3 regions of the Saccharopolyspora sp. NPDC047091 genome follow, and region 3 is predicted to be linked to each of the others. Evidence: riboswitches for the same ligand, from Rfam matches in the RefSeq annotation. Region 3 holds a riboswitch; each other region holds the start of a gene.

Region 1 (9,473 bases), on a different contig from region 3:
AGGTGATGGGCAACATCACCCAGGAGAAGAACGCGCTGGAGAAGAAGATCGACACCTTGCGCACCTTCGAGCGCGAGTACCGCACCCGGTTGCAGACCTACCTGGAATCGCAGCTGCGTGAACTGCAGGACCGCGGATCGGCGGCACCCGCCGAGAGCGGCAGCCGCGCCGCCGGCCAGCAGAACACCTACAGCTTCGGAGCACGAGCCGCCGAAGCCGGCTGAACGGGCCGGTGACCGGATCCGCCGGTCGCGAGCCACCGCACGGCCATCCGGCCGCCGGTGGTCGGCTGCGGAGGGGACAAGGGGGTCCCCGCACGGTGCGGTGAAGGGGAGTTCGGCGTGTTGTTGGTAGTGCTGTTCCTGGTCCTGGCGGCCGGCGGTGTGCTGGTGACGTCGGTGCTGATCGAACGCCCGGAATGGGCGTGGCTGTCGGTGCTGCTCAGCGTGCTGGCCGCGGCATTGCTCGTGGTGGAACGGTTGCGGCGGCGGAGGGAAGCGAGCTCACCGCCGCGGCAGCCGGTCGCCGCGGGCGAGGCGGGGCGGGACCCGGCGGCACCTGCCGACGAGGTCGACGCCGATGCGGAACCGGACGAGGAGGACACCGACGCGGCGGACGCGCTGCTGGTGTCCGAATCGGACGACGAGGTCGTGGTCGTCGACGAACGTCCCCGGTACCACCTGGCCAGCTGCGAATGGCTCGGCGATCGGGAGGTGCAGGGCCTGCCGGCGAAGGAAGCCCGGGAGCTGGGCTTCACCGCCTGCGCCCGTTGCACCCCGGACGCGGTGCTGGCCGGTCAGGCGCGCGCCGCGCGCTGAACCCGCCGGGTGGCGCGCTCAGGGCCCTGGGCGCGGACCGCGGCGGTGGCCGTGGAAACCCGGTGGCGTCGAATGGTTATGCTGAATGCGGGCTGGTCGCCGGGGAGCGACCGGCCCGCATCGGCGTTGATCCGGCCATCACCGGGGAGCCTCCGGAAGAACGGGCGCGGCGCTGCCGCGGCGCCCCAGTAGAACCGGACGGGTTCGGCCCGTCACAGCCGGCAACGAGTGGCCGTCGCGTTCGCGGCGGCAAGCGGGGTGGTACCGCGGGACGCGGGCGACCGGATTGGGTCGCGCGCCGTGTCGTCCCCGTGTGGGCATCGAGTGCGGATGCCCGTGCGGCTGCTGACGACACACCGGCGAGGAGAACACCCGCGATGGCTTACCCGAAGGTCCGATTCGGCGGAACGCCCGCCCCGGAGGGCGCGGATCGAGCAGCCCCCCAGGAGCGCGGGGTGGCCGCACAACCGTCCTTCCCGCAGATCGAGCGGGAAGTGCTCGACTTCTGGTCCGCGGACGGGACGTTCCGGGAGAGCGTGCAGGCCAGGGACGCGGGCGTCAACGGGTCGAACGAGTTCGTGTTCTACGACGGCCCGCCGTTCGCGAACGGCCTGCCGCACTACGGGCACCTGCTCACCGGGTACGTCAAGGACGCGGTGCCGCGCTACCAGACGATGCGCGGCCACCGGGTGGAGCGGCGCTTCGGCTGGGACTGCCACGGGCTGCCCGCGGAGGTGCAGGCGGAGAAGCAGCTCGGCATCACCTCGAAGTCCGAGATCGAGTCGATGGGCGTCGCCCAGTTCAACGACGCCTGCCGCGCCTCGGTGCTGCGCTACACGCGGGAGTGGGAGGACTACGTCACCCGCCAGGCGCGCTGGGTGGACTTCGAGAACGACTACAAGACGCTCGACATGGACTACATGGAGAGCGTGATGTGGGCCTTCAAGACCTTGTGGGACAAGGGCTTGGTCTACGAGGGCTTCCGGGTGCTCTGGTACTGCTGGCGCTGCGAGACGCCGCTGTCCAACACCGAGACTCGGATGGACGACACCTACCGCCAGCGGCAGGACCCGGCGGTGACCGTGGGCCTGCGGCTCGTCGCGCCGGGCAAGGCGTTCGACGGGGCGCTGGCGCTGGTGTGGACGACGACGCCGTGGACGCTGCCGTCGAACCTCGCGGCCGCGGTCCACCCCGAGGTGGACTACGTGCTCGTGGAGCCCGGTCAGGGCGGCGAGCGCTACCTGCTGGCCGAGGCGCGGCTGGGCGCGTACGCGCGGGAGCTCGGCGAGGACGTCGCCGACCGCGTCGTCGCCCGGTTCACCGGCGCCGAGCTGGTCGGCACGAGCTACCGGCCGCCGTTCGACTTCTTCGCCGGGCGGGAGAACGCCCACCGGGTGCTGCCCGCCGACTACGTGACCACTGAGGACGGCACCGGCGTCGTGCACATCGCGCCCGCCTTCGGTGAGGAGGACAAGGCCGTCACCGACGCGCACGACATCGAACCGGTCGTGCCGGTCGACGCGCGCGGCCGGTTCACCGCCGAGGTCCCGCCGTACGAGGGCCAGCAGGTCTTCGAGGCGAACAAGCAGATCATCCGGGACCTCAAGGAAGCCGGGCTGCTGCTGCGGCACGAGACCTACGACCACCCGTACCCGCACTGCTGGCGCTGCGACAACGCGCTGATCCAGCGCGCCCTGTCGTCCTGGTTCGTGGCCGTCACCCAGTTCCGGGACCGCATGGTCGAGCTCAACCAGCAGATCAACTGGGTGCCGGGGCACATCCGGGACGGCCAGTTCGGCAAGTGGCTGTCCAACGCCCGCGACTGGAACATCTCGCGGAACCGGTTCTGGGGTTCGCCGATCCCGGTGTGGACCTCGGACGACCCGGCGCACCCGCGCACCGACGTGTACGGCTCGCTCGACGAGCTGGAGCGCGACTTCGGGGTGCGGCCCGCCGACCTGCACCGGCCGAACATCGACGAGCTGACCCGGCCGAACCCGGACGACCCGACCGGCAAGTCCACCATGCGGCGGGTGCCGGAGGTGCTGGACTGCTGGTTCGAGTCCGGGGCGATGCCGTTCGCGCAGGTCCACTACCCGTTCGAGAACGCCGACTGGTTCGAGCACCACTACCCGGGCGACTTCATCGTCGAGTACAACGGCCAGTCCCGCGGCTGGTTCTACCTGCTGCACGTGCTGGCGACCGCGCTGTTCGACCGGCCCGCGTTCTCCAACGTGGTCGCGCACGGCATCGTGCTCGGCGACGACGGCATGAAGATGTCGAAGTCGAAGAACAACTACCCGGACGTCAACGAGGTCTTCGACCGCGACGGTTCGGACGCGATGCGCTGGTTCCTGATGGCCAGCCCGATCCTGCGCGGCGGCGACCTCGTGGTCACCGAGCGCGGCATCCGGGATGCGGTGCGCCAGGCCGTGCTGCCGCTGTGGAACTCCTGGTACTTCCTGGCGCTGTACGCCAACGCCGAAGGCGTCGAGGGCCGGTTCCGGGTGGACAGCGAGCACGTGCTGGACCGCTACGTGCTCGCCAAGACCCACGAGCTCGTCGGCGACGTGCAGGCCGCGATGGACGTGTTCGACCCGGCGGGGGCGTGCGCCAGCGTCCGGGACTTCCTGGAGGTCCTGACGAACTGGTACGTGCGCCGCTCCCGGGACCGGTTCTGGGCCGGGGACGCCGATGCCATCGACACGCTGCACACCGTGCTGGAGGTGACCTCCCGGGTGGTGGCGCCGCTGCTGCCGCTGACCGCGGAGGCGGTGTGGCGCGGGCTCACCGGTGGCCGTTCGGTGCACCTGGCCGACTGGCCGCTGGTCGACGAGCTGCCCGCGGACGCGGCGCTGGTCTCGGCGATGGACCGGGTGCGGCAGGTGTGCTCCTCGGTGCTGGCCCTGCGGAAGTCGAACTCGCGGCGCGTCCGGCTGCCGCTGGCGAAGCTGGTCGTGGCCATGCCGGAAGCCGGCTCGCTGGAGCCGTTCGTGGACCTGATCCGGGACGAGGTGAACGTCAAGGAGGTCGAGCTGACCACCGACGTCGCCGCGCACGGCCGGTTCGAGATCGCCGTGAACGCCCGCGCCGCAGGACCCCGGCTCGGCAAGGACGTGCAGCGGGTGATCAAGGCCGTGAAGTCCGGCGACTGGACCCGGAACGCGGCGGGTGCCGTCGTCGCGGACGGCACCGAACTCCAGGAGGGCGAGTTCACCGAGCGGCTGGTGTCCACCGACTCCGGTGCCGCGGCCGCGCTGCCGGGCGGGGCCGGGCTGGTGGTGCTGGACTGCGACGTCACCTCGGAGCTGGCCGCCGAAGGCGTGGCCCGCGACCTGGTGCGCGTCGTGCAGCAGGCGCGCCGGGACGCCGGGTTCGAGATCTCCGACCGCATCCGCGTCGAGGTCTCCGCGCCCGCGGAGGTGCTGGCCGCGGTGGACGCGCACCGCGAGTTCATCGCCGCCGAAACCCTCGCCGATGTCGTGTCCGAGGGCGCGGCCGCGGGTGGTTCCGCGGGCAGCGTCGGGGACGGCGTGGACGTCTCGGTCGCCGTCGAACGCGTCTGATCGGCCGCCCCCGGGCGGGTCCGCGAGATCCTTCGCGGACCCGCCCGGACGGGCGTGGCACACCTCCCACTTCGCACCGGACGGTTGCGCGCGGCGGGGGGTGGTCCTTAAGGTTCGTCGTCGAAGGTCATGAGTGCCAGCGGGAAACCCCGGTTTGCTGGTCGGCAACCCTCCTACCGCGGTGGGGTGCCCCGGGTGAGGACCTGGCCGATCGCGCAGGGCGGTCGGCAAGCGCGGGCCCCGAATGCTCCGGGCCCGGTGAGGCCCCAGGAGGCATCGTGTCGTCAGCCGTTCGCTCCGCCGCCGGTGAGATCGCCGAAACCCCGATCTGGTCCGTCGTGGACTCCGTTCCCGTGGTGCCCGCGGTCGTCGGCGCGCAGCTCCAGGTCCCGCTGGTCACCGGCGGTTCCGCCGAGTACGCCAACCTGGACCACGGGGCCAGCGCGCCCTGCCTGAACGCGGTGCGCGACGCCGTGAACGAGCTGCTGCCCTGGTACGCCAGCGTGCACCGCGGCGCCGGGTTCGCCTCCCAGGTGTGCACCCGGGTCTACGAGGGCGCTCGGGACGTGCTGCGCCGGTTCGTCGGCGCCCGCCGCACCGACTCGGTGATCTTCACCCGGAACACCACGGACGCGCTGAACCTGCTGGCCGGTGCGCTGCCCGCGGACACCTCGGTGGTCGTGTTCGACACCGAGCACCACGCGGCGCTGCTGCCGTGGGCGGGGGAGCGGCTGCACCGCCTCGACATCCCGGAGAGCCCGCAGGACGCGGTGCGGCTGCTCGACGCCGCGCTCGCCGAGTGCGCCGACGGGCCGAAGCTCGCGGTGCTGACCGGCGCCTCCAACGTGACCGGCGAGCTGTGGCCGATCGCCGAACTCGCCCGCGTCGCGCGTGCGCACGGCGCCCGCACCGTGCTCGACGCCGCCCAGCTCGCCCCGCACCGCCCGATCCGCATCGCCGACCTCGGCGTGGACCACGCGGTGCTGTCCGGCCACAAGCTCTACGCCCCGTTCGGCGCGGGCGCGCTCATCGGCCGCGACGACTGGCTGGACCGGGCCGAGCCGTACCTGGCCGGGGGCGGCGCCACCCGCTCGGTCCCCGACGAGGGCGAGATCGACTGGAACACCGGTCCCGAACGGCACGAGGCCGGGTCGCCGAACACGGTCGGCGTGCACGCGCTCGCCAAGGCCTGCGAGGTGATCGCCGAGCACGCCGAGGCGATCGAGGGGCACGAGGACCTGCTGCTGCGCAGGCTCCGCGCCGGGCTCGCCACCGTGCCCGGGCTGCGCGAGCTGAGCCTGTTCGGGCCCGAGCACGACCGGGTCGGCGTGGTCGGCTTCACCGTGGACGGCCAGGACCCGGGCCTGCTGGCCGCGGCGCTGTCCGCGGAGCACGGCATCGGCGTGCGGGACGGGCTGTTCTGCGCGCACCGCGCCGTGCGGCACCTGCTGGCAGGCACCGACGCGCAGCGCGCGGTCCGGATCAGCCTCGGCCTCGGCACCACCGTCGAGCACGTGGACCGGATCGTCACCGCGCTGCGCGAGCTGGTCGCCCACGGGCCGCAGTGGAGCTACGAACTGGACGGCGGCCGCTGGGTGCCCGCCGACGATCCGCGCGAGTTCCCCGCCGCGTTGGCGTGAGCCGCTGCGAACGACCGATCGGCGGTCGGGGAGAATGGGCCGGGTGAACACCGAGCAGTCCGACTCCGAGCAGCCCGGATCGAACCCCGCCGACGGCGCGGGCTCGACCTCAGAACCGGAAGCGCGACCCGCCGCGGGCGGGGACGGCGGTACCGCCGCAGGCGAGCCGGACTCGGGTTCGGACGTCGCCGGGGCGACCGCGGTCGAACCCGCCGGTGGCCGCGCGCCGCGGAAGCTGCTGGTCCTGCTGTTCGGGGTGGCGGCGCTGCTGCTGGCCGCGGACGTGCTGACCAAGATCGCCGCCGTCGCCCGGCTCGACGGGCGGCCACCGCTGGAGCTGTTCGGCGGTGCCGTGTACCTGGTGCTGGTGCGCAACCCGGGGGCCGCGTTCTCGCTGGCCACCGGCATGACCTGGCTGCTGGCGCTGCTGGCGATCGCCGTCGTCGGCGTCATCGTGTGGCTGGCGCCGAAGCTGCGCTCCACCGGCTGGGCCGTGGGGCTCGGCCTGGTGCTGGGCGGGGCCTGCGGGAACCTGGTCGACCGGCTGTTCCGGGAACCGGGGCCGCTGCGCGGGCACGTGGTGGACTTCGTGTCGCTGTTCGCGCCGGACGGCAGCGTGTGGCCGGTGTTCAACGTCGCCGACTCGTCCATCGTGTGCGGCGGAATCCTCGTGGTGCTCCTGTCGCTGTTCGGCCGGGATTACGACGGCTCCGTGCACACCCGCAAGAAGCGCGAGGACCGGGCATGAGCGATCTGCGGATGCTCCCGGTCCCGGACGGCCTCGAAGGCATGCGGGTCGATGCGGGTCTGGCGAAGCTGCTCGGGCTGTCCCGGAGCACGGTGGCGGGGCTCGCCGAATCCGGTGAGGTGCTGCTGGACGGCGCCCCCGTCGGCAAGTCGGACCGGCTCATCGCGGGCGGACTGGTGGAGGTGACGCTGCCCGCGGCCCGGCCGGAACCGGAAGTGGTCGCGGTCCCGGTGGAAGGCCTGCGGATCCTGCACCAGGACGACGACATCGTCGTGGTGGACAAGCCCATCGGCGTCGCCGTGCACCCCAGCCCCGGCTGGGAGGGACCCACCGTGATCGGCGGGCTCGCCGCGGCGGGCGTGCAGATCGCGACCTCGGGCGCCGCGGAGCGCCAGGGCGTGGTGCACCGGCTCGACGCGGGCACCACCGGCGTCATGGTCGCGGCGAAGAGCGAGCACGCCTACACCGCGCTGAAGCGGGCCTTCAAGGAACGCACCGTGGAGAAGCGCTACCACGCGCTGGTGCAGGGCCACCCCGATCCGAGCAGCGGCACCATCGACGCGCCGATCGACCGGCACCCCAAGCACGACTACAAGTTCGCCGTGGTCAGCGGTGGCAAGCCGAGCATCACCCACTACGAGACGGTGGAGGCGTTCCGCGCCGCGTCCTTGGTGGACGTGAAGCTGGAGACCGGGCGCACGCACCAGATCCGGGTGCACTTCTCCGCGGTCCGGCATCCGTGCGCGGGCGATCTCACCTACGGGGCGGACCCGGTGCTGGCGCGGCGGCTGCAGCTGGGCAGGCAGTGGCTGCACGCCCGGATGCTGGGCTTCGAGCACCCCGCCGACGGGCAGTGGGTGACGTTCACCAGCGACTACCCGGACGATCTGCAGCACGCCCTCGACGTCCTGCGCGAACAGGACTCCTGAGCCGCTCTCGCCGCGCCTTGTGATGATCTTCGTCCAGGCGCGGTCGGACGATCGCGTAGCGTGGTCGTACTGATCCAGGAGCGGTGGGGAGGGGCCGATGACCCAGGCCGGAGCGGGCGGGGCGTTCGACGGGCGTCGCGAGGAGTTCACCGACGACACGCCGACGCCGCCGACGGGCCTGTCGTTGGGCGGTTCGCCGCCGCCTGGACCCGCGCGGCGGGACGGGCGCGCGGAGGCCGAGGACTGGCCCACCACCGATGCGGAGCGGACCGATCCGGGCCAGCTGGGGCTCGCGGAGCTGCTCGCGGCCGAGGACGTCGGCCGCGCGGGCCCGGCGGTGCTGGGCGCGGACCCCGTCGCGGATTCATCGGCGGACGCAGGGGACTGGCCCACCCTCCAGCGCCGCGAACGCCGTCCCGAGCGCCCTCGCCCCGGCCCCCTCGACTGGGTCCGCCGCCGCACCACCTGACAGTCCACATTGGATCGAACCGCCGCGACTCTGCGCTGGGCCAGGTCTTTTTCGCCTGTCAGCGGCGAAGCCGCTGAGCGGAGACCACCCGAGCAACCGGCACCGCAGCGGGTTCTCAGCGGGTTCCTCGCGAGGACAGCGATTTCTCCTGTGGCGGAGCCACCGGTGAAATCGATCCCGCAGCGAGGGGCCCGCTGAGGTTCCGCCACCCGCCCCCACCGAGCAGAACGAGCCGGATCAGAGATCAGTGATGTCCCAGTGCAGGGTTCGGTGTTCGTCTCCTGGTCTCATGGTCCACCGCACCGTGGACAGCTCGGTGTCCTCCGGCAGCACGTAGACGGTGTGCCCGCCCGCGGTTTCGCCGGGCGGGACGCCGATGCGGTGCGGCGGCCGGGAGGACAGCGCGACCGGTGCTTTGCCCACGGTGGAGCCGTCTTCGGCGACCAGCACCAGGTAGAGGTCGGGCAGCGAGGTGAACGGCATGGGGCTGCGGTTGGTGAGCTCGGTGTGCACGACGACGGAGCGTTCGCCTTCTTGCAGCTGGTAGCCGGCGGCGGTGTACAGGAAGTCGGCGGGGTCGACGACTTCGACGAGCTGGATGGTGATCCGCTCGCCTTCGGGGCCGTCCACGTCGAGCTTGGTGCCGACCTTGCCGGTGCGGGCCGCGGCGGGCACCGCGGTCTTGGCGGTGGGTGCGTGCGGGTTCGCGACCTGCTGGGTCTGCTGGTTCTGCGGGGCGGCCTGGGCCGGTTGCGGCCCGGAATGCGGTCCTGATTGCGGTCCGGCCGCGGGCTGGCCGGGTTGCGGGGGCCGCTGCTGCTGGTCGCCGCGCGCCCAAGCGGCGGAGCCGGGCGGGCCCCAGGTGTTCTGAGGTGCCTGCTGCGGTCCGGGCGCCGGTGCGGGCCTGGCCTGCTGCGGCTGGCCGAGGGAGGCGGGCGGTCCGGCGGGGGTGAACGGTTGCGCGCCGCCGGTCTGGTTCTGGCCGGGGTGTCCGCCGCTGTGCGCCCCGCTGGGGCCGCCGTGCACCTGGTGGCCGCCGCTCGGCGGGTTCGGCACCTGGTACCCACCGCTGGGCGGATTGGGCACCTGGTATCCGCCGCTGGCCTGGGTCCAGGCGTTGGCGGCGGCGACCGCGTTGCGGATGCCGACCGGGTCGCACTCGACGCCGACGACCATGGGGAGACCGGTGGTGGAGAGCACGGCGAGCCGGGCGGCCACGTCGCGGACGTCCATCCCGAGCCGCGACGCGATCTCGTGCACCGCGGCGCGCCCGGATTCGGCGACGGCGGTGAGCAGACGTACG
Region 2 (9,473 bases), on a different contig from region 3:
GGTCGTGTCCGAGCTGGACACCACCTACCAGGAGACCGCGCTGGTCTGCGCGCACGGCGGCCTCATCACCGGGCTGACGGCCCGGATGCTGGAGCTGCCGGTGGAGCTGTGGCCCAGCCTCGGCGGGATCTCCAACTGCCACTGGGTGGTGCTGACGCGCCGCACCGGGACCGACCGGTGGCGGCTGACCACGTACAACGGTGGTGTCCCCGCCTGAGCACCGCTCCTGGTTAGGGTGGCGCGCGTGTCCGTAGCCGTCGTCACCGATTCGACCGCGTACCTGCCCGCGGGTTTCGCGCAGCGGCACGCGCTCCGGGTGGTCCCGCTGCACGTGAGCGTGCAGGGCGCGGATTCGATCCCGGAGCACGAGTTCGACTCGGGCCGGTTGACGGCCGCCTGGGACCGCAAGGAGCGCGTGACCACGTCCGGCGCGAGTGCGGGCGAGTTCGCCACCGCCTACCGGGAAGCGCTGGAGAGCGGCGCGGACGGCGTCGTGTCGGTGCACCTGTCCCGCCGGTTGTCGGGTACCTGGGACGCGGCTCGGCTGGCGGCTCGCGAGGTCGATCCGGATCGGATCCGGGTGGTCGACTCGCGGTCCGCGGCGATGGGGCTGGGATTCGCGGCGCTGGGCGCGGCGGACAGCGCCCGGGCCGGGGCGGGCCTGTCGGCGGTGGAGAGCCGGGCGGCCCTGATCGCGCAGCGGACCCGCACCCTGTTCTCCGTGCAGACCTTGGAACATCTGCGCCGCGGTGGCCGGATCGGCGCCGCGGCCGCGGTGCTGGGCACGGCGTTGGCCATCAAACCGCTGCTGCACGTCCACGACGGTCGCGTGGAGCTGCTGGAGAAGGTGCGGACCACGGCCCGCGCGCACGCCCGGCTGCTCGACCTGGTGGCCCGCGGCGCGGAGTCCGGGTCGCTGTCGGTGGCGATCCACCACCTGGACGCCCCGGAGTGGGCGGAGCGGTTGGCCGAGCAGTTGCGGCGCCAGGTGTCTGTGGCGCTGGATTGCGTGGTCTCCGAGGTGGGGCCGGTGGTGGGGGCGCACATCGGTCCGGGCGCGCTGGGAGCCGTGGTGCTGCCCGGTGGCTGGCGGCTGGCGGGATGAATTTCCAGTAGCGAAATTCGGATACGGCTTCGTTCCGGGGAACTCTTCATCGCCCGTTCGTGAGGAATTGCGCCGAGTTGTCCACAGGGTGCCGATTCATCCACAGATGTTGAATTCGGGTCTGGCGCGCATTCGGCGCCCGCTCCTACCGTCGAATCCATGGCCGTCCCCACTCTCTTCCGCGGCATCCTCGAGGATTCCGCCGCCCCCGACGACACCCCGCGCAGCCGCCTGCTGGCGCTGAAGCAGCAGGCAGCGCGCGATGGCGCGGGCACCGGACGAACGCTCCGGTACCGCACGTCCGACGACGACAGCGCCGATCCACCCGATGTGCCGGGCGAACCGGAATCGCGCGCCGGACCCGATTCCGCCGGTAGGCATTCCGCCCGCGAACCGTTCCGCGGGCAGTTCGCCGGAATGCGCAGGCACCTGCAGCGGTGGCTGCCCGAATCCGTGCTGCGCGCCAGGATCGATCCCGGCCGCGCGGGACGGATCGGACTGCTGCTCGCCGCCGTGCTGGCACTGCTCGTCGTCGCGGTCACCACCTGGCTGGGCCGTCCCGTCGCCGAACCCGCTCCTGCCCCGCCGGCCCCGCTGCCCGTGGCGGTCGCCGAACCGGAGCCACCGCCGCCGCCACCGGAACTGGTGATCAGCGTCGTCGGAGAGGTGACCCGGCCCGGGCTGGTCACCGTGCCACCGGGCTCCAGGGTCGCCGACGCGCTCCGCGCCGCCGGTGGCACCACCGGGCCGGAGATCGACATCACCGTGCTCAACCTCGCCCGCCGACTCACCGACGGGGAGCAGCTCTACGTCGCCGTCCCGGTACCGCCGGGCGCGGACACCGGGCAGGCCGCGAACCCACCCGGTTCCGGGACGACACCGTCCAAGGTCGACCTGAACACCGCCACGGAGGAGGAACTCGATGCGCTACCAGGAGTCGGCGAGGTCACCGCGGAACGGATCGTGCAGTGGCGCACCGAGCACGGTCGCTTCGGTTCCGTGGACGAACTCCAGGACGTCGACGGTATCGGCGCGGCGAAGCTGGCCAAGCTCCGCGACCTGGTCCAGGTGTGAAGGTCACGTCCTACCCCCGGACCGGCGTGCTCGACCTGCGACTGGTGCCCGCGGCCGTGGTGACCTGGTCGGTGACGCTGGCCGGTCTGCTCGGCGGGTGGGGCGTGGCGGCCGCGCTGGCGATCTCTGCGGTGGTGCTGCTGCCGCTGGTGCGGGCGAGGCGGGCCCGGCGCTGGCGCAACGGGTTGCTGGTGGTGCTGGTCCTGACCGGGATCACCGCGACCGGCGTGGGCATCCGGACCCACTCGGTCGCCGTGCACCCGCTGCACCTCGCCGCGCAGCAGGGCGAACGGGTAGTGGTGCGGGCGTCGCTCACCGCACGCCCGAAACCGCTGCGGGGAGCGTCCTACGGCGCTCGGCGCGCCCAGGACCGCTCGGTGGTGCCGGTGCGGCTGCACTCGGTCGACGTCGGCGACCGGCGGATCGCGGCCGGCGGCCGGGCGCTGCTCCTGGTGCCGACGGAACCGTGGCGCTCGCTGATCGCGGGCCAGCAGGTGACCGCCACCGGGCGAGCCGCGCCGCCGCGCGGCGGGGAACTGCTGACCGCCGCGATCCAAGTCGGCCAGGGACCGGAGCAGGTGCGCCCGGCACCGGGCTGGCAGCGGGTCGCGGAGGGCCTGCGGGACGGCCTGCGCTCGACCTCCCGGACCGTGCTGGGTCCGGAAGCGGCGGGCCTGCTGCCGGGGCTGGTCGTCGGCGACACCGGGCTGCTGCCACCGGAAGTGGTGGAGCAGTTCGAGACCGCCGGGCTGACGCACCTGATGGCGGTGTCCGGGGCGAACCTGGCCATCGTGTGCGGGGCGGTGCTGCTGGCACTGCGCCTGATCGGTGCGGGACCGGTGCCGTGCGCGGTCGGTGCCGGGGTGGCGATGGCCGGGTTCGTGGTGCTCGCGGGACCCGAACCGAGCGTGCTGCGGGCCGCCGTGATGGGCGCGATCACGCTGTTCGCGCTGGCACTGGGCCGCGAGCGCTCGGCACTGCCGACCTTGGCGGGCAGCGTCATCGGCCTGCTGCTGCTCGCTCCCGGGCTGGCGACCACGGCGGGGTTCGCGCTGTCGGTGGCGGCGACGGCGGGACTGGTGCTGCTGGCACCCGGCTGGTCGGCGGCGCTGCACGCCAGGGGAGTGCCGGTCGGGCTCGCCGAGGCTCTCGCGGTGCCCGCGGCGGCGCACCTGGTCACCGCGCCGCTGGTGGCCGCGATCTCCGGACAGGTCAGCCTGGTCGCGGTGGTGGCGAACCTGCTGGCCGGGCCGCTCGTGGCACCCGCGACGGTGCTCGGGGTCGCGGCGACGGTGGTGGCCCCGTGGTGGGCACTGCCGGCGAAGGCGCTGGTGTGGCTGGCAGGACCCGAACTGGAGTGGGTGCTCGCGGTCGCCCGGCACTCGGCGGCCGTGCCGGGGGCGGTCGTCGACTGGCCGTCCGGTGCGGTGGGCGGGATCGCGCTGGCGGTGCTCTCAGCGGTGCTGCTGATCGTGCTGCGCGGCCGCATCGCCCGGCTGGTGCTGATCAGCGCGGTGCTGGTCGTCGTGGTGGTGGTGATCCCGGTCCGCCAGCAGGTGTTCCCCTGGCCGGCGCCGGGGTGGTCGATGGTCGCCTGCGACGTGGGGCAGGGCGACGGGCTGGTGCTGGCCACCGGGCGGGACCGGGAAGCGGTCGTGGTCGACACCGGACCGGACCCGGCGCTGATGGCGGAGTGCCTGCGCCGCTTGCGGATCCGCAGCGTCCCGCTGGTGGTGCTGACCCACCTGCACGCCGACCACGTCGGCGGCATCTCGGCGGTGCTGTCCGGGCGGCAGGTCGGTGCGGTCGCGGTCGGGCCGTTGGACGAACCGGCCTGGGCGGCCCGGGAAGTGCGGGCGGCCGCCCGCACGCACCGGGCACCCGTCATCCCGCTGCGCGCGGGACAGCGGTTGCAGTGGCCGGAACTGGTGCTCGACGTGCTCGGGCCGCGGGGAGCGCTCGCCCGCAGCACGTCCGCGGAGGACGCCAACGACGCGTCGCTGGTGGTCAAGGCGACCACCCGGGCGGGACGGGTGCTGCTGACCGGGGACATCGCGCTGCCCGGGCAGGCCGCGCTGCTCACGTCAGGTGCGGACCTGCGGGCGGAGGTGCTCAAGGTGCCGCACCACGGGTCCCGGTTCACGACGCCGCGGCTGCTCGCACAGGTGCGCCCGCGGCTGGCGGTGATCAGCGTCGGCGCCGGGAACGACTACGGCCACCCGAGCCCGCTCATCCTGGGCGAGCTGCAGCGGCTGGGTGCGCGGATCCACCGCACGGACCGGTCCGGGGACATCGCGATCGTCCCGGGCCGTGGCGGGAGCACCGCGGTGGAGCGGGGCGATCCGCTGCGGCCGGACGAGAAGTGACCGGCGCACCGGTCCGGGACCGTGGGCCGCGGTGCTCCGCGGCCCACGGCCACCGATCACAGGCCGAGGGCCTCGTTCACGGCATCGGTGTTCGGGGCGACGGTCGCCTTCGGACCGACCTGGTCCTGCACGGCGTCCAGCGTCTTGAGGCCGTCGCCGGTGATGAGCAGCACCGTCTCCTGGTCCGGGTCGATCTGACCGGCCTCGATGAGCTTCTTCGCGGTCGCGACGGTGACGCCACCGGCGGTCTCGGCGAAGATCCCCTCGGTGCGGGCCAGCAGCCGGATACCGGCGACGACCTCCTCGTCGGTGACGTCCTCGATGGCCCCGCCGGTGCGCCGGACCACGTCCAGCACGTACGGGCCGTCGGCGGGAGCACCGATCGCCAGCGAACGCGCGATGGTGTCCGGGCGGACCGGCTGCACCACGTCGTGGTTCTGCTTGAACGCGCTGGCCACCGGCGAGCAACCGTTGGCCTGCGCGCCGAAGATCCGGTACGGGCTCTGCTCGACCAGACCGGTCTGGCCGAGCTCGCGGAAGCCCTTGTCCACCTTGGTCAGCTGCGAACCGGAGGCGATGGGCACCACGATCTGCTCCGGCAGCCGCCAGCCGAGCTGCTCAGCGACCTCGAACCCGAGGGTCTTGGAGCCCTCCGAGTAGTACGGCCGCACGTTGACGTTGACGAACGCCCAGTCCTCGTGCTCGGCGGCGAGCTCGGTCGCCAGCCGGTTCACATCGTCGTAGTTGCCGTCCACCGCGAGCAGCGAGCCGTCGTAGACCGCGCTCATCAGGATCTTCGCCCGCTCCAGGTTGGACGGGACGAGGACCACCGAGTCCCAGCCGGCGCGGGCCGCGGCGGCGGCGACGGCGTTGGCGAGGTTGCCGGTGGACGGGCAGGCCAGCACCTTGAACCCGAACTCGCGGGCGGCGGCCAGCGCGACCGCGACCACGCGGTCCTTGAAGGAGTGCGTCGGGTTGCCGGTGTCGTCCTTGATCCAGATCCGCTTGACGCCGAGCGCCTTCGCGAGGTTGTCCGCGCGCACCAGCCGGGTACAGCCGGGCTCGGTGTTCGGGTGCTCCTCGACGTTCGTCGGCACCGGCAGCAGCTTCTTGTAGCGCCAGATGGAGCGGGGGCCTGCCTCGATGTCCTCGCGGCGGATGCGCCCGAAGTCGTAGGCGACCTCCAGCGGCGAGAAGTCCTCCAGGGACACGAACTCGGGCGCCAGCGGCTGGCGGTGCCCCTCTTCCTTCGACACCAGCTCGACGGCCGGACCGAGGTCGTAGGTCTTGCCGGTGGAGTTCGGGGCATGGGCGGCAGCGGTCATCGCGAGGTCCTTTCCTCATCTGTCCCGCGGGCGGGTCGGAGTTGGCACCAATTTCTTCGACTACCTCGCGAATGCCGCGAAAGGTCGAGATGGTTGCCGGGGCTTCATCGGGCCGTTCCCTCTGCCCCTCTGGATGAGCTATTCGGTTGTGGCTGCAACGTTACGGGAGGCCGCCGCGTCCTGGCCAGCACGGGTACCGGCGCACGGACCGGCGGTGGTGTCGCAGGGTCGTGCGACGATGCCCCTATGAGTTCGCCGTCGGTGGTCTGCGATCCGCTGCACCTGATCCTCGGGGACGAGGAACTGCTGGTGGAGCGCGCGCTGTGGGAGGCGGTCGGAGCGGCCCGCGCGGCCGATCCGGAAACCGAGCTGCGCAGGATCAAGGTGAGTGAACTCACCCCGCCGGAGCTGGACGAACTGCTGAGCCCCTCGTTGTTCGCCGAAGGCCGCGTGGTGGCGCTGGAAGCCGCTCAGGACGCGGGCAAGGAGATCGCCGAGGCGATCCTGTCGCACGCGCGGCAGCCCGCGGACGGCGTGGTGCTGGTGATCGTGCACAGCGGAGGCGGCCGTGGGAAGAACGCCAAGGAGTTGCCGAGCGCGTTGCGCAAGCTCAACGCCCGCGTCACCGAGTGCAACAAGATCACGAAGGGGCCGCAGCGAGAGGCGTTCGTCAAGGACGAGGTGCGTCGCGCGGGTGGCCGCATCGATGCCGCCGGAGTCGGCGCGCTGATCGAGACGGTCGGCTTCGACCTGCGCGAGCTGTCCTCGGCGGCCTCCCAGCTGGTCGCCGACACCGGCGGGAAGATCGACGAGTCGGAGGTGCGCCGCTACCACCGCGGCCGCGCCGAGGTGACCGGCTTCGCGGTGGCCGAGAAAGCCGTCACCGGTGACCTGGCCGGAGCGCTGGAAGCGCTGCGCTGGGCGCTCCAGCTGGGCGTCGCGCACGTGCTGATCGCGGACGCCCTGGCCGATTCGGTGCGCACCATCGGCCGCGTCGCCGCCTACGGCCGAGGCGACCCGTTCCGGCTCGCCGGAGACCTCGGCATGCCCGCGTGGAAGGTGAAGAAGGCGCAGGCGCAGGCCAGGGGCTGGAGCAGCGCCACCGTCGCTGAGGCGTTGCGCGCGGTCGCCGTGCTGAACGCGGACGTCAAGGGCATGGCCGCCGACGCGGACCACGCGCTGGAGCGCGCCGTGCTGCGGCTGGTCGAACTGCACTCCTCCCGGAACTGACCCGCGGTCGTCACCCGGCGAGCCCTGCCCGCACCGTCCGGCGACGATCATCGCCGGTGCGCGGTGCGCGGTGCGCGGTGCGCGGTGCGCGGTGCGCGGTGCGCGGTGCCGCACGAACGGCACGCGAGCCCTCAACCCCGCGCGCGAAAACCACTGAGCCCGCGACCTGCCCCCCAGAACGCGAAACGGGGCCCGTCCCCGGAAGGACGGACCCCGCTTCGGGCCGGTGCGCGTGCCGGACGGAGGGCCCGGCCGCGCTCGGGCTCAGAGCTTGTTGACGGCCTGCGCCAGCGCCGACTTCTTGTTCGCGGCCTGGTTGGCGTGGATGACGCCCTTGCCGGCGGCCTTGTCCAGGGTGCGCGAGGCGGCGCGCTGCAGCTCCAGGGCCTTGTCCTTGTCACCGGCGGCAACGGCCTCGCGGAACTTGCGGATGGCGGTCTTGACCGACGACTTCACCGACTTGTTGCGCAGGCGGTTGCGCTCGTTGGTCTTGATCCGCTTCATCTGAGACTTGATGTTGGCCACTGGGGCGCCTCTTTCCTCGATCGGATTCGTCGTGCCGCGCTGAATCGGCGCTGCCGCACCGGAGCTCGACGGCCCGCGGTGTGCGCAGCTTTCCTCCCTGGCGGAACGCCGCACGGCACGGTCGACGATCCTAGCAACGGTGCTCGTGCCGGCCCGCGTCGGCATCGGGTGCGAGGACGCTCACACGACAGGACTCGATCGGTGGTCGGCGGCATAGGCTCGCGCCCCGTGTTCACCCCATTGGATTGGCCCGGCTTCGCCGATCTCTCCTTGGCCGGGCTCGTCTTCCTGTGCTGCGCGGCGTTCCTCGCCGGAGCGGTGGACGCGATCGTCGGGGGCGGCGGCCTGATCCAGCTGCCCGCGATGCTGCTGCTGGTGCCCGGCGGGAACATCATCTACTCGCTCGGGACGAACAAGCTCGCCGCTGTCGCGGGCACCACCGCCGCCGCGTGGACCTACGCGAAGCGGACCCCGGTGCCGTGGCGCAGTGCGCTGCCGATGGCGGCCGTCGCATTCCTGGGCGCGCTGGGCGGTGCCGTGTTCGCCGCCTCGCTGCCGCAGCTCGTGCTCACCGTGGTGGTGCTGGTGGCGTTGATCGCGGTCGGCATCTACACGTGGCGCAAACCCGATCTGGGGTCGGTCGCGGCGCCGCGCTTCGGGCCCGTCCAGCAGGTCTGGGTGATGGTGGCGGGCGGCCTGGCGATCGGCTTCTACGACGGCATCGCGGGCCCCGGCACCGGCTCGTTCCTGGTGTTCCTGCTCGTCGGCCTGGTCGGTTTCGCGTTCGTGGGGGCGTCGGCGACCGCGAAGGTCGTCAACGTGGCCACCAATCTGGGGGCGCTGCTGTTCTTCATCTCCGCGGGCAAGATCTTGTGGGGGTTGGCCCTGGTGATGGCGGTGAGCAACGCGAGCGGCAGCGTGCTGGGCGCTGCGCTGGCGTCCAGCCGCGGATCGGCCTGGGTGCGCAAGGTGTTCCTCACCGTGGTGGTGGCGCTGGTGGCCAGCCTCGGCTGGAAGCTCGCCGCCGGTCTCTGAACCCTTCCGGGCGATCAGTCAAGAGGCCACGTCAGGCGTGATGTGAGATCGAGAACACCGGCGGGTCGCGGGAATGATCTGCCCCGGGGTGTGGTTGTATGAGTCGGCCGATTTTTGTGTTCGTGTTCGACACGCTCGCGAAAGTTGCGGGCGCGACTCTGTCCTGAGCGCAAGCTGGAGAGTTCGCCGTCTGGACTAGGCCCCGGTGTTCGCGCGGTGCGGGCACCGGTTACTCATCAGCTGTGAGGAGACAGAGATGGCACAGGGCACTGTGAAGTGGTTCAACTCCGAGAAGGGCTTCGGCTTCATCTCCCCCGACGGTGGCGGCCCGGACGTGTTCGTCCACTACTCGGCCATCGACGGCAACGGCTTCCGCACCCTGGAAGAGAACCAGACCGTGACCTTCGAGATCACCCAGGGCCAGAAGGGCCCGCAGGCCAGCGGCGTTCGCGCGGTCTGAGTGCGGTGATCCGCTCGGCGGGCCCTCCACCTTCGCGGTGGGGGGCCCGCCGTCTTTTTCGCCCGGGCCGGTGTCGCGGTACAACGGGACGCATGGACGTCGTCAACAGCCGCACGATCCTCCGCCCGCGCGACCCGGAGCGCTCGCTGCGCTTCTACCGGGACGTGCTCGGTCTCGCGATCTCCCGCGAGTTCCCGGGCGGCACGGTGTTCTTCCTCGGGCAGGGCTTCCTGGAGATCTCCGGTCGCGGCGAGCACGGCCCCAGCCCGGACCAGGTGCTGTGGATCCAGGTCCGCGACCTGCACGCCGAGTTCGACCGGCTCGCCGAGCTCGGAGTCGCCGTGGAGGCCGCG
Region 3 (9,473 bases):
CAACGTGTCCTTCCTGCGCGCCGACCTGGAATGACCCCGTCCGGTCGGGCCCCGCGCGAACCGTAGGCTCGCCGTGGCACGACCGACCGAGGGGTATGACGGTGAGCAAGAAGGACAAGAAGGAACGGCCGCCGATGCCGGAGGCGCTGCCCGCGCCCGCGGTGGACGCGCACACCCACCTCGACGCGTGCGGCGCGAAGACCGCCGAGGACGTGCGCGTCCTGGTCGACCGCGCCGAAGCCGCCGGGATCACCCGGGTGATCACCGTCGCCGACGACATCGAGGCCGCGCGCTGGGCCGCCGAGGCCGCGACCTGGGACGAGCGGGTGTTCGCCGCGGTCGCGCTGCACCCCACGCGGGCCAAGGACCTCACCGACGACGCCAGGGACGTGCTGGCGGAACTGGCGGAACGGCCGCGGGTCGTGGCGATCGGCGAGACCGGGCTCGACTACTACTGGGACTTCTCCCCGCCGGAAGCGCAGCACGAGGCGTTCCGCTGGCACATCGACCTGGCCAAGCGCACCGGCAAGCCGCTGATGATCCACGACCGGGACGCGCACGAGGACATCCTGCGCATCCTGACCGAGGAGGGCTCGCCGGAGGCGGTGGTCTTCCACTGCTTCTCCGGGGACGCCGAATTCGCCCGCGCCTGCGTGGACCGCGGCTACGTGCTCTCGTTCGCGGGCACCGCGACCTTCCGGAACGCCAACGCCGCCGGTCTGCGCGAAGCGGCCCGGCTGGTGCCGGTGGAGCAGATGCTGGTGGAGACGGACGCGCCGTTCCTCACCCCGCACCCGTTCCGCGGGCGGCCGAACGAGTCCTACTGCGCCAATTACACCCTTCGGGAGCTCGCCGAGCTGCGCGGAGCCGATCTGGCGGAACTCGCAGTGGCGACGACCGCCACTGCCGAGCGGATCTTCCGCCTCGATCAGGTTGAACGCGGCTGACCTGCGCTGACTGAGCGTGTCCCGCCGCCGAGCGGGGCGCCCGCACGGAGTTGCGACCGCGATCCGGCGACCTAGCGTCCACTGCGGAAGCCGGGGGCGGCCCCGCTCGGCGATCGGCCACAGTGGACTCGACAGGTCTGCGGCCTGCGCCGGGGCCGCTGCCCGGAGGTACGGCAGTCAGGACCTGTATGCGCATCCGTGGCATCACCAGGATCGGAATCGCCGCCGCGATCACGCTGTGCGGCGCGCCGCTCGCGACCGCGGCTCCCGCCCCCGAGCGGAGCGACGACGCCGGAGAAGCCCGCACCGGGCCGGTGTGGGACCGGCTGGCGCAGTGCGAATCCGGTGGCAACTGGGCCACCAACAGCGGGAACGGCTACTACGGCGGGCTCCAGTTCGACCGCAGCACCTGGGCGGCCTACGGCGGCGGCGACTACGCCCGCTACCCGCACCGCGCCTCGCGCGAGCAGCAGATCGCGGTGGCGAGCGCGCTGCGCGACGACCGGGGTGGATACGGAGCCTGGCCCTCCTGCGCCGGCAAGCTCGGCCTGCCGCGTTGACGTCTCGGCTCGTCGGCGAGGGGGAACCTCGGTGAACCCCTCGCCGCGGGGTCGCTGTCGCAGGCTGCCGCCGCCGTCCTCGCGGGGGAACCGCTGAGACCCCGCGGCGGTGCCGGTGGCTCGGGCGGTTCTCAGTTCATCGGCACCGCCGACCGCGGGAGGACGGACGAGATCCGCCGTGCGACTCCGGCGACCGGCGGTGCGTGGTACTGCTCTGAACGGTGCTGGGAACTGCGGCTGAACGGGGAGGTCCGCGGAGATCGCCCGAGAGTGTGAGGAAGTGGGGTTCCTCATCACCCAGCGCGTCCGACGGTCCGCCGTCGGCCTCGGCGCGGGCGGCGGGAGATGATCGCGCTCTCCCGTCGCCCGACCCCCACCCGCCGGTGCGGCGGGTGAACCGGAACCGCTGCTCCGCGGTTCGGTGATCCGCTCACCAGCGGCGATCACACCGTCCACAAGGGACATCCTGATCGATTTCGTCGAACGCCGGAGAAACCGCGGCGCGGCTGGAAAAATGAGGACCGGATCGCAGTGGATCGCCCGATCCGATCACGGACGGTGCGCGGTTGCGCGGCAAACCGGCGTAACCCAGCTCACACCGCCGGGTGGCCCCTTGGCGCGCCCGCTGGATCACGCTAGAGTCTCGGCCTCGTAACCGATGACAACGAAGTCACGGAAACGCCCGCTAGTCGCCGCCGGGTACGTCGGGGAAGTCGGTGCCACCGATCGAGCTGGGAACGAGACCGGTTCGCATCAGGTATCGGCTGAATGGCGCTTGGCTACGGGAGTCGGATACGGAAACGAAGCACGAAGTCGCGCAGCGGCAGGTGAAGGAGTTCGAACCGGACATGCTCGGCGAACTCCCCATGGTCACCGGCGCGCGGACGGCTTCTCGCTTTCGAGAGGTAGCGACCCTGTGAACGGACGCGGCATCCCCGGTGCCCACGCCAGCTCCACCCGCAGCGATGAGCAGCTGGGTGGCGCAGGCCGAGACCACGGCTATTGGGCCGATTCCTTCGAGCCCTCCACGGACTGGTTCAGCCCCGTGAGCCCGCAGCAGCAGACCGCGGTCGGTCTGCTCGATCGCGAGAGCGACGCGGAGATCACGGCGGAGCAGTCCTTCGCCCCCATCAGCGGCCGGTACCCGGCCCAGGACCACCCGAGCTTCCCGCCCGGCGCGTTGGAGATCACGCCGGACGACGTGCTCGAGGCGCTCGGCCCGCAGGCCGACGAGATGCTCGCGACGGCCGACATCGACGTCGACGAGCTCATCCGCCTCATCAACGCAGAGACCGTGGTCATGCCGCCGCTGGTCCTGCCCGAGGAGCTCGGCGAACCGCAGGCGCAGCCCTCCGCGGAGGTCGTCGAGGCGATCACCTCGTGGAAGCAGCGCTTCCTCAAGGGCGCGGTCGCCGCGGTCATCCTCACCCTGACCGGCACCGGCGGCGCCGCCGCCGCGATGGACAAGTCCGTCACCGTCGAGATCGACGGCAAGGAACGCCAGGTCAACACCTACGAGTCGACCGTCGGCGAGGTCCTCGAGGACGAGGGCATCAACATCGGCGAGCACGACGCGCTGAGCCCCTCCCCGCAGTCCAAGGTCGGGCACAACGACACGATCACCCTCGACCGCGGCCGGCTGCTGAAGATGACGGTCGACGGCGAGCAGCGCGAGGAATGGGTCCGGTCGGTGACCGTCGGCCAGGCGCTGCGCCAGCTCGGCGTCGTCGACGACGGCGCCTGGGTCTCCAGCGCGCGCAGCATGGCGGTGCCCGAGCAGGGCATGGACCTGGTGGTCAAGACCGCCAAGGACATCACGATCACCGACGGCGCGGGCGAGCCCCGGCAGCTGACGACGACCGCGGTGACCGTCGACGAGCTGGTCAAGGAGCAGAACCTCCAGCTCGGGCCGGAAGACCACATCACCCCCGGCGGCGACCAGAAGATCACCAGCGGTGCCACGGTGCAGATCGATCGCACCGGCAGCACCGTGGTCAACGTGACCGTGCCGATCGAGCCGCCGGTCAAGGAGATCGAAGACGACTCCATGCTCAAGGGCGAGGAGAAGGTCGAGAACCCGGGCACGCCCGGCGAGAAGATCGTCTTCACCCGGGTGAGCACTCGCAACGGCGAGGAGACCGGTCGCGAAGCGGTCGGCGAGAAGATCACCAAGGAGCCGACCGAGAAGGTCGTCCGCGTCGGCACCAAGCAGCCGCCGAACAGCGCCGTCTGGGACAAGTTGGTGCAGTGCGAGGCCGGCGGCAACTGGTCGATCAACAGCGGCAACGGCTACTACGGCGGCCTCCAGTTCGACAAGAGCACCTGGGACGCCTACGGCGGCGACCAGTACGCGGCCTACCCGCACCAGGCGAGCCGGGAGCAGCAGATCTCGGTGGCCACCAAGGTGCGCGACGCCCGCGGCGGCAGCTACGGCGCCTGGCCGGGTTGCTCCTCGAAGCTCGGCCTCGGCTGAGCGGCGACCTCCGCGTTCCCCGACCGGTCATCGGCCTCGTGCCGGTGACCGGTCGTTCGCGTTCGCGGCCCTGATCGGCGCGGCCCTGATCAGCGCGGGGGAGGGCGGGCGCGGTGCGGGAAGCGGGCGCGGGTAGCTTTGACCTCGTGGAACAGCACGCGAACCAGGCGCGGTTGCTCGGGCCGGCCGATGTTCGCCGGCTGGCGGGGGAACTCGGGATCCGGCCGACGAAACGGCTCGGCCAGAACTTCGTGCACGACTCGAACACGGTGCGCCGCATCGTCGGGGCGGCCGGTCTCACCGCGGAGGACGTGGTGCTGGAGGTCGGTCCCGGGCTGGGCTCGCTGACCTTGGCGCTGCTGCCGGAGTCCGCCGGAGTGGTGGCGGTGGAGATCGACCCGGTGCTCGCCGAGCGGTTGCCGCGCACCGCCGCCGAATTCGCCCCCGAACTGCGGGACCGGTTGCGGGTGCTGCCCGCCGACGCGCTGCGGGTGCGGGCCGCCGACTTCGCCGAGCCGCAGCCGACCGCGCTGGTCGCGAACCTGCCGTACAACGTGGCGGTGCCGGTGGTGCTGCACCTGCTGGCGGAGCTGCCGTCGCTGCGCACCGGTCTGGTGATGGTGCAGTCCGAGGTCGCCGACCGGCTGGCCGCGAAGCCGGGCGGCCGCACCTACGGGGTGCCGAGCGTGAAGGCCGCGTGGTTCGCCGACGTCCGGCGCGCGGGTCCGGTGCCGCGCAACGTGTTCTGGCCGGTGCCGAACGTGGATTCCGGGCTGGTGTCCTTCTCCCGGGTGGACCCGCCGTCGGCGGCGCCCCGGGCGCAGGTGTTCGCGGCGGTGGACGCGGCGTTCGCGCAGCGGCGCAAGACCTTGCGGGCGGCGCTGTCCGGCTGGGCCGGTTCGGCGGCGCGCGCCGAGGAGGTGCTGCGGGCGGCCGGGGTGGACCCGTCGGCGCGCGGCGAGCAGCTCACGGTGGCCGATTTCGCCCGGGTGGCCGAGGCGGGCGCGGGATCGGCGCGCTGACGTTCCGCTGCGTCGCACCCTCGGGGGTCGCGTTGCTCCGTCCAGGCGGAAAACCGTAGCGCTGCTCACATAAGGTCACTGGAATATTCACGACCAGACATGTCTCCTGCTCAGTAGGGGGATGTGATTTGTCAAACGATTCCACATAGTGACGGCTTTTGGCTTGCGCCTCCCGACGCCGCTGCGTTCTACTATTCGGGAAATCCATCCCGAGCGGCTGAGAGACCTGGCTCCACGACGCCGCAGCAACCACTCCACCGGAGCAGGTGCTAACGCCAGGGTCGATGGAGTTGTGGTGTCTGAAACTCTGCTCGCAGGTGAACGTGCGCCCCGGTCCAGCCGCAGGCGGGCCCGCGGTGGTCGCGCTCGCGTCGGCTCCGGTCCGCACGGGCTCGCGTTGACCCAGCGCCGGGTTATCGATCACGGACGCCGCACCACGACGGCCTGTCGCCTCGCCGGCTGACGGCCCCAGTCGTCACCGCCCCACCAGGCCCTTCTGTTCCTCCCCGCCCGGCCGCGGCATGTCCGCAGGTCGGCGTGAGCTGATGCGGAGCGCGATCGTGATCACAGTCGAGAACCTCACCAAGTCCTTCCGGCCCGACCAGTCCGACCGGTCCGACGTCGTCGCCCTCGACGACGTGTCGCTGGAGGTCCCGGCGGGCGCCGTGCTCGGCGTCGTCGGACCCAGCGGCGCGGGCAAGTCCACCCTCGCCCGGTGCATCGCCCTGCTGGAGAAGCCGGACCGCGGCGCCATCCGCGTCGACGGCACCGACCTCGTCTCCCTCGAAGGCGCCGCGCTGCGCGCCGCCCGCCGCCACATCGGCGTCGTTCCCCAGGGCGACTCGCTGCTGCGGCAGCGCACCGCCGCGGGCAACGTGGCGCTCCCGCTGGAAGCCGCCGGGATGCCCGCGCCGCAGCGCCGCAGCCGCGTCGCCGAACTGCTCGACCTGGTGGGGCTCACCGAGAAGGCGCCGATCTACCCGGACCGGCTCTCCGGCGGGCAGCGGCAGCGCATCGCGGTCGCCCGCGCGCTGGCCGCCAAGCCCTCGGTGCTGCTGGCCGACGAGCCGACCTCGGCGCTGGACCCGGGCACCACCGACTCGGTGCTCACCGTGCTGGACCGGGCCCGCTCCGAACTGGGCGTCACCGTTCTGGTGGTCACCCACGACATGGGCGTGGTGCGGCGCATCGCCGACGACGTGGCGGTGCTCGAAGGCGGCAAGCTCGTCGAGCACGGCAAGGTGCTCGACCTCGTCGCCGAACCCGGCAGCCGGGTCAGCACCAGCCTGCTGCCCGAGACCGACCAGGCACCGGTCGTGCCCGGGGTGCGCCACGACGTGGTCGCCGAAGTGGTCCTCGTCGGCTTCGCCGCCGTCGGCGCGCTGCTGCCCGAGGCCGCGAGCCGGTTCGGGGTGGAGCTGTCCATCCTCGGCGGCGGGCTCACCCGGCTCGGCGACACCCCGGTGGCGAAGTTCCGCATCGGACTCGCCGGTGAGCGGTCCGAGTCGGCCCTGAAGTGGATGGTCGACCGGGACGCGCACGTGCGGCGCACCCCGGTCAGTGTTGATGGAGTCGCGGCGTGAGTGATCCGACCCCTTGGGCGGAAGTAGCGGAGCTGCTCGGCGGTGCCACCGCCGAAACGCTCTACATGGTGCTGGTCTCGACGCTGCTGGCGGTCCTCGGTGGACTGCCGCTGGGCGTGTTCCTGCACCTGAGTTCTCCGGTCGGGCTCAGCCCGCGTCCGACGCTGCACCGGATCCTCGGTGTGGTCGTCGACGTGGTGCGGTCCGTGCCGTTCGTGGTGCTGCTGGTGGTGCTGGCCTCCTTCACCAGGTTGTTGGTGGGCACGTCCATCGGCAGCACCGCGGTGATCGTCCCGCTGGTCGTCGGCGCCGTGCCGTTCTTCGCGCGGTTGACGCAGAACGCGTTGCGGGAAGTGAGCTTCACCGTCGTCGAAGCCGCGATCACCACCGGTTCGAGCCGGTGGCGGATCGTGTGGACCGTGCTGCTCGGCGAGGCCCGCGCCGCGCTGGTCGGGGCCGTCGGCGTCACCGCCGTCGCGCTCATCGGCTACGCGGCGATGGCCGGCGCCATCGGCGGTGGCGGGCTGGGGACCACCGCCATCCAGGACGGCTACCAGGCGTACGACGAGCGCGTGCTGTACGGCTCGGTGGTGGTGCTGGCCGTGCTGGCCTTCGCCATGCAGCTGCTCACCGACATCACCGCCAAAGCAGTGGACCGCCGCCGCAGCGCGACCGGCTAGGCCCGCAGCTCACCAGGAACACTCCGACGGCGGGGACGTGCGATCCCCGCCGGCCGCCGGTGCACGTCACCGGTCGGCCCTCCAGAAAGGACGCGATCGATGCGTTTTCGCTCCCTGGCCGTGGTGCTCACCGCTGCGACGCTGGCACTGGCCGGTTGCGGCGCCTCCGGCACGCCCGCCGCGCAGGACCCCGAGGCCCCGCTGACCATCGGCGTCAGCCCGCAGCCGCACGGCGAGATCCTCCAGTTCGTCAAGGACCACCTCGCCGAGCAGGCCGGCATCGAGATCGAGATCGAGAAGTTCGACGACTACAACCGGCCCAACGAGGCCGTCGCCAACGGCGAGCTGGACGCGAACTACTACCAGCACAAGCCGTACCTGGCGGAGTACCAGGCGCAGCGCGGCGGTGAGTTCGAATGGGTGCAGACGGTGCACCTCGAACCGCTGTCGGTCTACTCCAAGAAGGTGAAGTCCCTCCAGGAGCTGCCGAACGGGGCGCGGATCGCGCTGCCCAACGACCCGTCGAACCAGACCCGCAGCCTGGAACTGCTGCAGAACAACGGAGTCATCAAGCTGAAGCCGGGCGCAGAGCAGGGCGCCGGGGTGCGCGACGTGGCGGAGAACCCGAAGAACATCCGGTTCCAGGAGCTCTCCAGCGACCAGCTGCCCCGCTCGGTCGACGACGTCGACGCGGCGATCGTGAACGGCAACTATGCGCTCAAGGCCGGGCTGAAGGACCCGATCGCGGTGGAGAGCGCGGAGAACAACCCGTACGCCAACGGCCTCGTCGCCTCGCCCGCGATGGCGAAGGACCCGCGGGTGCAGAAGCTGGCGGAGCTGCTGCGCTCCCCGGAGGTCAAGGACTTCATCACCAAGACCTACGGCGGCATCTCGGTGATCCCCGCTTCCTGATCGATCCCGGATCGGCGGCCCCCGCGCGGACGTGCGGGGGCCGCGGTGCGTCCGGGCCGGGGCAGATGAAGATCCACCTGGTGGCGGGGGCGTCGCCCGGCCGGGAGTTCCGGCCGGGTGCGCGGAGGTTCCGCTGTGAAGTCGGGTGCTGGGGCGGCACCGGGCTCGCGCGGACACGTACGCTCTAGGGGTGCTCTCCGTGGTACCCACCCCCATCACCGTGCGTGTCCCGGCCAAGGTGAACCTGCACCTGTCGGTCGGCGATACCCGCCCGGACGGCTACCACGAGCTGGTCACCGTCTTCCAAGCGCTCTCGCTCACCGACGAGGTGACGGTCCGCACCGCCGACGAACCCGGCATCGAGGTGCACGGCGAAGGCGCCGACTCGGTCCCGACCGGGCCGAGCAACCTCGCGTGGCGGGCCGTGCAGCTCCTCGCCGAGCACTCCGGGCGCGACCCGGAGGAACCGGGCGTGCAGCTGACCATCCGCAAAGGCATCCCGGTCGCGGGCGGCATGGCGGGCGGCAGTGCCGACGCGGCCGCCGCGCTGCTGGCGCTGAACACGCTGTGGCGGCTGGAGATCGGCCGGGACGACCTCGCCGACATCGCCGCGAAGATCGGCAGCGACGTGCCGTTCTCGCTGCTGGGCGGGACCGCGCTCGGCACCGGTCGCGGGGAGCGGCTGGTCCCGGTGCTGGCCAGGCACACCTTCCACTGGGTGATCGCGCTGGACCGGCGCGGCCTGGAGACCCCCGGCGTGTACGCCGAGCTGGACCGGCTGCGCGGCGACACCGGCCCGCACCGCGTCGGCGAAGTCGAACCGCTGCTGGAGGCGCTGGCCTCCGGCGATCCGCGGCAGCTGGCGCTGCTGCTGGGCAACGACCTGCAGTCCGCGGCCGTGTCGCTGCGGCCGAACCTGCGCCGCACGCTGCGCGCCGGCGTGGAGGCGGGCGCGCTCGCCGGGATCGTGTCCGGTTCCGGGCCGACCTGCGCGTTCCTGTGCACCGACAACGACGCGGCGGTCCGGGTGGCCGCCGAGCTGTCCGGCGCGGGCGTGTGCCGCACCGTGCGGGTCGCGCAGGGCCCGGTGCCCGGCGCGCGGGTCGTCGGCGACGACCGCGCCGACCGGCCCACCCCGCCGCAGGTCCACGCCTGACCCACCCCTCACGTTCCTCTGTTCCTCTGGAGATCCACACCCCCGATGGCGAACCTGATCAACCTCGAATCGGTGAGCAAGAGCTACGGAGTGCGACCGCTGCTGGACGGCGTGTCCCTCGGTGTCGGCGAAGGCGAACG

What was found. A riboswitch is a leader RNA that binds a small molecule or an ion and turns the genes downstream of it on or off. The one in region 3 is predicted to bind S-adenosylmethionine.
Region 1: it holds a riboswitch for S-adenosylmethionine, as region 3 does, so the genes downstream of both, ABZ805_RS07940 (aminotransferase class V-fold PLP-dependent enzyme) here and ABZ805_RS17170 (methionine ABC transporter ATP-binding protein) in region 3, are expected to answer to the same signal.
Region 2: it holds a riboswitch for S-adenosylmethionine, as region 3 does, so the genes downstream of both, thrC (threonine synthase) here and ABZ805_RS17170 (methionine ABC transporter ATP-binding protein) in region 3, are expected to answer to the same signal.

The regions. Positions count from the first base shown of each region.
Region 1 covers NZ_JBEYUS010000011.1:56,424-65,896, forward strand. Annotated here, with positions in the region: gene ABZ805_RS07925 (DivIVA domain-containing protein) at 1-224, shown strand, start outside; gene ABZ805_RS07930 (hypothetical protein) at 342-818, shown strand; gene ileS (isoleucine--tRNA ligase) at 1,196-4,384, shown strand; SAM riboswitch class IV at 4,510-4,624, shown strand; gene ABZ805_RS07940 (aminotransferase class V-fold PLP-dependent enzyme) at 4,696-6,024, shown strand; gene lspA (signal peptidase II) at 6,059-6,772, shown strand; gene ABZ805_RS07950 (RluA family pseudouridine synthase) at 6,769-7,701, shown strand; gene ABZ805_RS07955 (hypothetical protein) at 7,799-8,170, shown strand; gene ABZ805_RS07960 (AsnC family protein) at 8,408-9,473, opposite strand, start outside.
Region 2 covers NZ_JBEYUS010000006.1:41,560-51,032, reverse strand. Annotated here, with positions in the region: gene ABZ805_RS04925 (histidine phosphatase family protein) at 1-217, shown strand, start outside; gene ABZ805_RS04920 (DegV family protein) at 245-1,105, shown strand; gene ABZ805_RS04915 (ComEA family DNA-binding protein) at 1,265-2,179, shown strand; gene ABZ805_RS04910 (ComEC/Rec2 family competence protein) at 2,176-4,545, shown strand; gene thrC (threonine synthase) at 4,602-5,870, opposite strand; SAM riboswitch class I at 5,883-6,010, opposite strand; gene holA (DNA polymerase III subunit delta) at 6,117-7,100, shown strand; gene rpsT (30S ribosomal protein S20) at 7,365-7,625, opposite strand; gene ABZ805_RS04890 (TSUP family transporter) at 7,854-8,660, shown strand; gene ABZ805_RS04885 (cold-shock protein) at 8,917-9,120, shown strand; gene ABZ805_RS04880 (VOC family protein) at 9,213-9,473, shown strand, end outside.
Region 3 covers NZ_JBEYUS010000036.1:29,859-39,331, forward strand. Annotated here, with positions in the region: gene ABZ805_RS17145 (DUF4185 domain-containing protein) at 1-34, shown strand, start outside; gene ABZ805_RS17150 (TatD family hydrolase) at 135-947, shown strand; partial or broken gene ABZ805_RS17155 (transglycosylase family protein) at 1,262-1,507, shown strand; gene ABZ805_RS17160 (transglycosylase family protein) at 2,553-3,980, shown strand; gene rsmA (16S rRNA (adenine(1518)-N(6)/adenine(1519)-N(6))-dimethyltransferase RsmA) at 4,127-5,002, shown strand; SAM riboswitch class I at 5,204-5,293, shown strand; gene ABZ805_RS17170 (methionine ABC transporter ATP-binding protein) at 5,563-6,585, shown strand; gene ABZ805_RS17175 (ABC transporter permease subunit) at 6,582-7,265, shown strand; gene ABZ805_RS17180 (MetQ/NlpA family ABC transporter substrate-binding protein) at 7,365-8,177, shown strand; gene ABZ805_RS17185 (4-(cytidine 5'-diphospho)-2-C-methyl-D-erythritol kinase) at 8,377-9,333, shown strand; gene ABZ805_RS17190 (ABC-F family ATP-binding cassette domain-containing protein) at 9,379-9,473, shown strand, end outside.